Regions from separate parts of the Saccharothrix saharensis genome, predicted to be linked through region 2. Evidence: riboswitches for the same ligand, from Rfam matches in the RefSeq annotation. Region 2 holds a riboswitch; each other region holds the start of a gene.
What was found. A riboswitch is a leader RNA that binds a small molecule or an ion and turns the genes downstream of it on or off. The one in region 2 is predicted to bind S-adenosylmethionine.
Positions count from the first base shown of each region.

Region 1 (3,265 bases), 750 kb from region 2:
CAAGGCCGTCACCAAGGGCGTGATCCACGCCAACCAGGCCGCCAACAAGAAGTCGGCGCTGGCGCGGCGCGCCAACCAGCTCTGATCTGGTCCTCACGCCGGAGTGCCGCCCACCCCTCGGGGTGGGCGGCACTTCCCGTTCACGGGCCGATCACCGTCCACCAAGACACCGCCCGGGACAGCCGGGACAGCCGGTCGGCGACGCCCGACAGCGACAGCCGATCAACCGCAGGCGGTCGGGGCAGCCCGCCGGCCACAGCCGACAGCTCGTCAGTCCCCAGCCGCAGCCCCCAGCCGCAGCCCCCAGCCGCAGCCGACAGCCCGTCAGCCGGCCGATCAGCGGCGGCCGTGGGCGGCGACGATCTTGAGGACGGCGCGTTCCAGGGCGTAGCCCGAGTCGGCGGCGACGCCCTTGACGTCGGCGTTCAGGTCGGCGACCACCGTCATCGCCGCCGCGAGCCCCCGGTCCTCCCAGCCGCGTGACTGGCCCTGGGCCTTCTTCACCTTCCACGGCGGCATGCCGAGCTCGCCCGCCAGCTTGAACGGGTCGCCCCGGCCCACCGCGGACACGCGCGCGATCGTGCGCACCGCGTCGGCCAGCGCGTCGGCGACCAGCACGTGCGGCACACCGAGCTGCAACGCCCACCGCAACGCCTCCAGCGCGCCGGCCCGGTCACCCATCACGGCCTTCTCCGCGACCGCGAACCCGGTCACCTCGGCCCGACCCCGGTGATAGCGGCGGACCGCCTCGGCGTCGACCTTGCCGCCCGTGTCGGCGACGAGCTGCGAAGCCGCCGCCGCCAACTCGCGCAGGTCCGACCCGATCGCCTCGATCAGCGCCGCCACGGCCTCCGGGTCGGCCTTGCCGCCGCCCGCCGCGCGGATCTCGTTGCGCACGAACGCTTCCCGGTCCGCCGCCTTGGTGATCTTGGGGCACTCGGTGACCGCGGCGCCCGCCTTGCGCAGCAACCCGGGCAGGTCCTTGGCCGCCTTGCTGCGCCCACCGCCACTGTGGACGACGACCAGCGTCACCCCGTCCGCCGGCGCCTTGGCGTAGGCGACCACCGCCTCGGCGATCTCCTTGCCGCACTCCTGCGCGGCCTCCAGCGCGACCACCCGGCCCTCGGCGAACAGCGACGGGCTCACCAGTTCCGCCAGCTCAGGCGGGGTGAGATCGGTCACGCGCACGCGGGTCAGGTCGGCCTGCGGATCAGCTTTCCGCGCCGCCGCCAACGCACCGCGCACGGCACGTTCGACCAGCAACTCCTCCTCGCCGATGACCAGGTGCACGGCGTCGGGCGTGTCAGCGGGCGCACTCACGGGCGCGATCCTCCCACGCCCGCCGGGCGTCCGGATGGTGGACGTCTCTGGCTGCGGGTCGGGATGGTGACGTAAGTTGAGGGCACAACTGAATACCGCTCATCCAGAGGGGCAGAGGGATCGGCCCGAAGAAGCCCCGGCAACCCGTCGCACAGCATCCGCTGGCGACCACGGTGCCAATTCCGACCCGCGACGCGCGGGAAAGATGAGGAGATACCTCGCGATGACTGCTGTCAGTGTGCCCTCGGCCACCACCTCCTTCGACCTCGGTCCCGCCCGCGCGCTGTCGTGTCGCGAGTGCGGTCACGAGACGCCGCTCGCTCCGGAGTACGCCTGTCTCGAGTGTTTCGGGCCGCTGGAAGTGGCCTACGACTTCGGTCGGGTCCGCCGTGAGGACATCGAGGCGGGCCCCCGGTCGATCTGGCGCTACCGCGGCCTGCTCCCCGTGCCGTCCACTGTCGAGTCGCACCCCAACACCAACCCCGGCGGCACCCGCCTGGTCGAGGCCGACCGCCTCGCCAAGGCCCTGGGCGTGCGCAAGGTGTGGGTGAAGGACGACACCGGCAACCCGACCCACTCGTTCAAGGACCGCGTGGTCGGCGTCGCCCTCGCCGCCGCCCGCGAGCTCGGCTTCAAGGTCCTCGCCTGCCCCTCCACCGGCAACCTGGCCAACGCCGTCGCCGCCGCCGCGGCCCGCGCGGGCTGGCAGTCGGTGGTGCTGGTGCCGTCCACCCTGGAGCAGGCGAAGATCCTCATGACCGCCGTCTACGGCGGCAACCTCATCACCGTCGACGGCAACTACGACGACGTGAACCGGCTGGCGCAGGAACTGGCCGCCGAGCACGAGGACTGGGCGTTCGTCAACGTCAACGTCCGCCCCTACTACGCCGAGGGCTCCAAGACGCTCGGGTACGAGGTCGCCGAGCAGCTCGGCTGGCGGCTGCCCGACCAGATCGTGGTGCCCATCGCGTCCGGCTCCCAGTTGACCAAGGTCGACAAGGCCTTCCGCGAGCTGGGCGAGCTCGACCTGGTCGAGCAGACCCCGTACCGCGTGTTCGGCGCGCAGGCCACCGGCTGCTCCCCCGTCTCGGCCGCCTTCAAGGCGGGCCACGACGTGGTCTCCCCGGTCCGCCCGGACACCATCGCCCGGTCGCTGGCGATCGGCGCCCCCGCCGACGGCCCCTACGTGCTGGACGCCGTCCGCCGCACCAACGGCGCGATCGAGGACGTCACCGACGAAGAGGTCGTCGAGGGCATCCGCCTGCTGGCCCGGACCGAGGGCATCTTCGCCGAGACGGCCGGCGGCGTCACCGTCGCCACCGCGAAGAAGCTCATCGAGACCGGCCAGTTGGACCCGGACGGCGAGACGGTGCTCCTCATCACCGGCGACGGCCTCAAGACCCTCGACGCCCTGGGCGACCGCGTCGGCCCGCGCGCCAACGTCCCGCCGTCGGCCGAAGCCGTCCTGAAGGCACTCCAGGACTGACCCGTCGCCGTCTGGTCGGCCGGACCGCGGTTCCGGCCGACCGGACGGCACCACGGGCGACACGGCCCGGCTCACCCCGGCGGCGCTCGCCTGGGTGCCGATCCCCCTGGTCGCCCGCCACCGCCCGTCCGCGTGGACGCGGTGCCGGTCACAGCGAGATCCGGGACGACCGCAGCCACCCGGTGCGCGGGAACGCGGTCAGCTCGGGCAGGACGTGCGGGCCGACCGGTTCGGTGACCACGCGCCAGGCGGTGAGCAACTGCGGCCAGGCGCTGTCCGCCTTCTCCCGGTTGTAGCGCTCGGCATGCCACTCCTCCGGCGGTATGGCGAGGTCGTCGTCGAACAACGCGTCGGCGACCAGTCGGTACGCCGAGTCCGCCGACAGGACCTCCGCCAGTCCGATCACGGCGGTGGTGGTGGCCCTGGCGACCACGGCGCGAACGCCGTCGGGCAGCTTCT
Region 1 covers NZ_VFPP01000001.1:3,359,581-3,362,845, forward strand. Annotated here, with positions in the region: gene rpsT (30S ribosomal protein S20) at 1-85, shown strand, start outside; gene holA (DNA polymerase III subunit delta) at 337-1,320, opposite strand; SAM riboswitch class I at 1,417-1,532, shown strand; gene thrC (threonine synthase) at 1,544-2,806, shown strand.
Region 1: it holds a riboswitch for S-adenosylmethionine, as region 2 does, so the genes downstream of both, thrC (threonine synthase) here and FHX81_RS17760 (methionine ABC transporter ATP-binding protein) in region 2, are expected to answer to the same signal.

Region 2 (3,265 bases):
ACGCGGTTGGTGACGAACTGGATCGCGGTGGCGATGATCGCCAGCACGACGACCGTGCTCCACAGGTAGCGGTCGTTGAACCGCTGGTAGCCCATGCGCACGGCGAGGTCGCCGAGGCCGCCGCCGCCGACCACCCCGGCCATGGCCGAGTAGCCGAGCAGCGCGACCGCGGTCACGCCGACGGCGTTCACCAGCGCGGGCATCGACTCGCGCAGCAGCACGCTGCGCACGATCCGCAGCGTGGACGACCCGGTGGTGACGGCGGCCTCGACCACCGACACGTGCACCTCGGCCAGCACGTTCTGGACCAGCCTGCCGACGAACGGGATGGCGCCGACGGCCAGCGGCACGATGGCCGCCGTGGGTCCGATGGTGCTGCCGAGCAGCAGCCTGGTCAGCGAGGTGAGCACCACCAGCAGGACCAGGAACGGCATCGAGCGGCCCAGGTCCACGACGAACCCGAGCACCTTGTGCAACACCGGCCGGGGCTTCAGCCCACCGGGTGCGGTGAGCTGAAGCCAGATGCCGACGGGTGCTCCGAGCAGAACAGCGATCAGGGTGGAGACGACCACCATGTACAACGTCTCGCCGGTGGCTACCAGCACGTCGTCGAGCACGGTGGACCAGGGTGTTGCGGACCTCACGCAGCTACTCCCTGCGGACCCGACAGGGTCCGTCGCACCGAGCCGCCCGCTTCCGAGATCCACTCCAGCGCCGAGTCGGCGCGCTCGCCCTTGAGGCCGACGCGGAACCGCGCCACCGGGGTCTCGCCGAGCCTGGTCAGACCGCCGCCGAGCAGGTTCAGCTCGACGCCGAACCGGCTGGTGGCCTCGGGCAGCAGCGCGCCGACGGCCGCGAAGCCGATCAGCACGACGTCCGCGACCCGGTCGAACGAGGCCTCCGCCGCCGGGTTCTGGTCCACGGCGGGCAGCAGCGACGCGGCCGTGCGGCTGGCGGCGTCGGACACCAGGTCGAGCACCTTGCCGTGCTCCACCACCCGGCCGTCCTCCAGCACCGCGACGTCGTCGCAGATCTTGCGGACCACGCCCATGTCGTGCGTGACCACGAGCACCGTCACGCCCAGCTCGGCGCGCGCCCGGTCCAGCACGGTGAGCACCGAGCCGGTCGTGTCCGGGTCGAGCGCGGAGGTCGGCTCGTCGGCCAGCAGCACGGACGGCGACGCGGCGAGCGCCCGCGCGACCGCGATCCGCTGGCGCTGACCACCGGAGAGCTGGTCGGGGTAGGAGCCGGCCTTGTCGGTCAGGCCGACCAGGTCGAGCAGTTCGGCGACGCGGGTGCGCCGCTGCGGCCCGGCCACGCCCGCGGCCTCCAGCGGCAGCGCGACGTTGCCCGCGGCGGTGCGCTGGCGCAGCAGAGAATCCCCCTGCGGCACAACGCCGATCTGCCGGCGGGCGGCACGCAGCGCGGTGCCGTCGAGGGAGACGAGGTCGGTGCCGTCGACGCGGATCGCACCGCTGTCGGGGCGCTCCAGGAGCGCGACGCACCGGGCCAGGGTGGACTTGCCCGCCCCGCTGGGGCCGACGACGCCGAGCACGGTGCCCGCGGCGACGTCCAGGTTCACGCCGTCCAGCGCGCGAACCTGCCCGGTACTCCCGGGGAAGGTCTTGGTGAGGTTCTCGACAGTGATCACGTTTCGCTCCACGACGGCATGCGGCAGCGCACGCTCATGGCGTGCGTGACCGACGGCTCAGCTCAGCAGGTGTCCTGAACGCAGGACGCGAGGATTCGAAGGCGCCTAGGGCTTCAGCGGAAGCTGCGACACGCTGACGAGGTCCGGCGGCCGTGGTCGACGACCCGCCGGCGGGTGAGCATTCGCATCCTGGGCACGTGATCCTCCATCGATCCTGGCTGAAGCACCTGCCCCCATGGAGGGGTGGTTGCTGCGGCGTCGTAGAGCCAGGTCTCTCGGCCGCTCGGGATGGCACCACGAGTACACCCGACCGAGCCCGTGCGACGCAAGCCCGAAAACGGATCGTCCGGCAAATCACACTTTCGGCCGAAAGATCATCGACTACCGAGTGGACGCGGCTTCGGCTATCCGGATGAAGTCACTGACGGCCAGTTGTTCGCCGCGCACCGCCGGGTCCACGCCCGCGGCCTCGAGCAGCCGCTGCGCCTCCGCCGCCGAACCGGCCCAGCCGGACAGCGCGCCGCGCAGCATCTTGCGCCGCTGGGCGAAAGCGGCGTCCACCAACGAGAACAGCCCCTTCGGATCCACAGTGGACAGCGGCTCGTGCCGCTCGAACGCGACCAGCGCCGAGTCCACGTTGGGCACCGGCCAGAACACCGAGCGCGGCACGGGACCGGCCCGCCGGGCGTCGGCGTACCAGGCGAGCTTCACGCTGGGCACGCCGTAGACCTTGCTGCCGGGACCGGCGGCCATCCGGTCGGCCACCTCGGACTGCACCATCACCAGGCCCGTGCGCAACGACGGCAGCACGGCCAGCAGGTGCAGCACCACGGGCACGGCCACGTTGTAGGGCAGGTTCGCCACCAGCGCCGTGGGCTCCAGCGGCAGTTGGGACGGCGTGACGCGCATCGCGTCCTCGTGCACGACCGTCAGCCGGTCCGCGAGGTCGGGGGCCCGCTCGGCCACCGTGACGGGCAGGCGGTCGGCCAGCACACCGTCGATCTCCACGGCCACCAGCGCGCGACAGGAGGGCAGCAACGCCAGCGTGAGCGAGCCCAGCCCGGGGCCGACCTCCAGCACCACGTCGTCCGGGCGCAACCCGGCCGCCGCCACGATGCGCCGCACCGTGTTCGGGTCGTGCACGAAGTTCTGGCCCAGCTTCTTGGTGGGCCGGATGTCCAGCTCGGCGGCCAGCCGACGCACGTCGGCCGGCCCGAGGAGGTGGCTCCCCGAACCGGCCGACGTCGAGTCCTCAGTCACCCGTGCATTCTCCACCACGTCACGCACGCCCCTGGACCACCACGCGAGGTCGCGTCGATCGTTCGCGCCTCATTTTCCGGCGATCACGCTTGTCGAGCGTCGGAAGATCAGGCGCGAGCGGTCGACTTCCAGGCGATCTCGCCGCGACGCCGGAGGCGGCGCCATGTCACGGCAGGCCCAGCTTCTGCTGGCAGTGGGGCCACGCCGAGTAGCCGCCGCGGGCGTCGCGCAGCTTGGTCGCCACGGCGATCTGCTGCTCGCGGGTCGCCTGGTGCGGGTACGCGGCGTACTGGGCGCCGCCGTAGGCGTCCCACGTGCCCTTGTTGAACTGCAGGCCGCCGTAGTAGCCGTTGC
Region 2 covers NZ_VFPP01000001.1:4,112,589-4,115,853, forward strand. Annotated here, with positions in the region: gene FHX81_RS17755 (methionine ABC transporter permease) at 1-644, opposite strand, end outside; gene FHX81_RS17760 (methionine ABC transporter ATP-binding protein) at 641-1,651, opposite strand; SAM riboswitch class I at 1,854-1,946, opposite strand; gene rsmA (16S rRNA (adenine(1518)-N(6)/adenine(1519)-N(6))-dimethyltransferase RsmA) at 2,033-2,911, opposite strand; gene FHX81_RS17770 (resuscitation-promoting factor) at 3,078-3,265, opposite strand, start outside.

Region 3 (3,265 bases), 2.4 Mb from region 2:
ACGGCGGAGACCGGGATGTCGGGCCCGGCCAGGGTGGACGGCGGCGCGGCGGTGGCCGAGCCGAGGCCGGAGCCGAGGAGCGCGCCGGTGACGACCAGCGCGGTGGAGATCGTTCGCAGCTTCACGGTGTGTCTCCCGCAGGGTGTGGAGGTGACCGGGGCGGCGGACCCGATCGTCAACATGCACGGGTTCGCATGGTTCGCGCTAGCGACGTTCGGCTGGTGACGCTGCGTGGGGTGCCGGATTCGTCCATTTCGGTGTCGTCGGGGGAGAATGACACCGTCGAGTGATGTCACGGGACGACGGCCTGGAGGTCGAGTGGGCGGTGTGACGGGCTACCTGGGCATCGCCGCCGGCGTACTCCTGCTCTCGGTCATCGCGGTGAGGGTGTCGATCAGGCTCGGTCTGCCGTCCCTCCTGCTCTACCTCGGCATCGGGCTGCTGCTCGGCGAAGCCGTGGTGGGCATCCAGTTCGAGGACGCCGACCTGACCCGCTCGCTGGGCACGGTCGCGCTCGTGCTGATCCTCACCGAAGGTGGTCTGACCACCCGGTGGAGCGCGGTGAAACCCGCGCTGGGGCTCGGCATCACGCTGTCCACGGTGGCCGTCGGCGTGAGCATCGCGGTGACCGGGTTCGCGCTGCACTTCCTGCTGGACATGGACTGGCGCACGGCCCTGCTGTGGGGCGCGGTGCTGTCGTCCACCGACGCGGCGGCGGTGTTCAGCGTGCTGCGCGGCGTCGGCGTCGGCAAGCGGCTCATCGGCGCGCTCGAACTGGAGTCCGGCATCAACGACGCGCCGGTCTACATCGCCGTCGTGCTGCTGGCCGCACCCGACCCGATCACGTGGACCGCGCCGCTGCTGATGGTCTACGAGCTGGTCGCGGGCGGGGTGGTCGGGGTCGTGCTCGGCTGGCTCGGCGGGCTCGGGCTGCGCCGGGCCGCGCTGCCCTCCACCGGCCTGTACCCGCTGGCCACGGTCGCGGTGTGCCTGCTCGCCTACACCGTCGGCGACCTCGCGCACGCGTCCGGCTTCCTCGCCGTCTACATCGCCGCCCTCGTGCTCGGCAACGCCCGCCTGCCGCACCGGGCCGACACGCTGTCGTTCGCCGAGGGGCTGGGCTGGATCGCGCAGATCGGGCTGTTCGTGCTGCTCGGCCTGTACGCCTCACCCGACCGGCTGCTCGACGCGCTGGTGCCCGCGCTGGTCGCGGGCGCGGTGCTGGTGCTGCTGGCCCGGCCGCTGTCGGTGCTGTTCGCCGCGCTGCCGTTCCGCGTGCCGTGGCGGGAGCAGGTGTTCGTCTCGTGGTCGGGGCTGCGCGGCGCGGTGCCGATCGTGTTCGCCCTGATCCCGCTGATCCAGGGCGTGCCGGGCGCGCAGCGGCTCGTGGACGCGGTGTTCGTGCTGGTCGTGGTGCTGACCCTGGTGCAGGGCACGTCCCTGCCGTGGCTGGCGAAGTGGCTGCGGCTGGTCAAGTCCGGCGAGGCGCACGAGGTGCAGGTCGACTCGTCCGCGCTGGACCAGCTCGGCGCGGAGCTGCTCCAGGTCCGCATCCAGCGCGGCTCCAAGCTGCACGGCGTGTACCTGTCCGAGCTGCGGCTGCCGCCGGGCTCCTCGGTCAGCCTGGTGGTGCGCGACGACAACGGCTTCACGCCGCAGCCGACGACCCGCCTGCAGGAGCACGACCAGCTGCTGGTGGTGTGCACCGAGGCCATGCGCACGGCGACGGAGCAGCGCATCCGGGCCGTGGACCGGGCGGGCCGCTTCGCCCGCTGGAAGGGCGACGTCGGCCTGCCGTGACGCTCCCAGGATGTGAACGCCCCTCGACGGGGCCGCGCGGTCCGGGTTAACGTCGGCCCGAAGGTCATGAGTGCCAGCGCTAAGCCCGGGCTTGCTGGCCGGCAACCCTCCTACCGCGGTGGGGTGCCCCTGGTGAGGACCTGGCCGGCGCGCAGGGCGTCCGGCAAGCGCGGGCTCCCTCGGGTGGGGTCCCGGACCCCGGAGGGCGTCATGACGATCGCAGTTCCCGCCACCACCACCGTTGCCCGCCCTGAGCAGGCGCTGCCCCGCGTGGTCGGCTCGTCGCTGCGGGTGCCGCTGGTCACCGGCGAGCGCGTCGAGTACGCCAACCTCGACCACGCGGCCAGCGCGCCGTGCCTGGAGCAGGTGCGCGACGCGGTGGACGAGGTGCTGCCCTGGTACGCCAGCGTGCACCGCGGCGCGGGCTTCGCCTCGCAGGTCAGCACCAGGGTCTACGAGCAGGCGCGCGCGGCCGTGCGCCGGTTCCTCAACGCCCGCGGGACGGACGCCGTGGTGTTCGCCCGCAACACCACCGACGCGCTGAACCTGCTGGCCAGGAGCCTGCCCCGGCACACCGCCGTGCTCCTGTTCGACACCGAGCACCACGCGGCGCTGCTGCCGTGGCGCGGGCCGAACGTGCGCCGGCTGCGGACGCCGTCCTCGCCCGCGCAGGCGGTGCTGGAGCTGGACCGGGCGCTGGGCGCGGCCCCCGTCGGCCCCCGGCTGGTCGTGGTGACCGGCGCGTCCAACGTGACCGGTGAGGTCTGGCCCGTGGCCGAGCTGGCCCGGTTGGCCCGCCGGCACGGCGCCCGGATCGCCCTGGACGCCGCCCAGCTCGCGCCGCACCGGCCGGTGGACGTGCGCGCGCTGGACGTCGACTACACCGTGCTGTCGGGGCACAAGGTCTACGCGCCGTTCGGCGCGGGTGTGCTGGTCGGCCGCTCCGACTGGTTGCAGGCCGCCGAGCCGTACCTGGTGGGCGGCGGTGCCACGGCCCGCGTCACCGACCACGGCGACCGGCTCGGCGTGGCCTGGTCGGCGGTGCCCGAGCGGCACGAGGCCGGCACGCCCAACGTGGTGGGCGTGCACGCCCTGGCCGTGGCGTGCGACGTGCTGGGCAGGCACTGGGAGCAGACGACCGCGCACGAACGCGCCCTGCTGGCACGGCTGCGTGAGGGTCTGAAGACCGTTCCCGGGGTGCACGAGCTGACGTTGTTCGGCTCGGACCACGACCGCGTGGGCGTGGTCAGCTTCACCGTCGGCGGTCAGGACGCCGGGTACCTGGCCGCCGCGCTGTCCGCCGAGCACGGCATCGGCGTGCGCGACGGCGCGTTCTGCGCCCACGTCGCCGTGCACCGCCTCGCGCACGGCGATCGGGCCCTGCGCGCCTCGATCGGGCTGGGCACCACCGAGGCGCACGTGGACCGGTTCGTGGCCGCGTTGCGCAGCCTCGTCGTGGAGGGCT
Region 3 covers NZ_VFPP01000001.1:6,510,290-6,513,554, forward strand. Annotated here, with positions in the region: gene FHX81_RS29700 (M28 family metallopeptidase) at 1-125, opposite strand, end outside; gene FHX81_RS29705 (potassium/proton antiporter) at 328-1,800, shown strand; SAM riboswitch class IV at 1,863-1,976, shown strand; gene FHX81_RS29710 (aminotransferase class V-fold PLP-dependent enzyme) at 2,011-3,265, shown strand, end outside.
Region 3: it holds a riboswitch for S-adenosylmethionine, as region 2 does, so the genes downstream of both, FHX81_RS29710 (aminotransferase class V-fold PLP-dependent enzyme) here and FHX81_RS17760 (methionine ABC transporter ATP-binding protein) in region 2, are expected to answer to the same signal.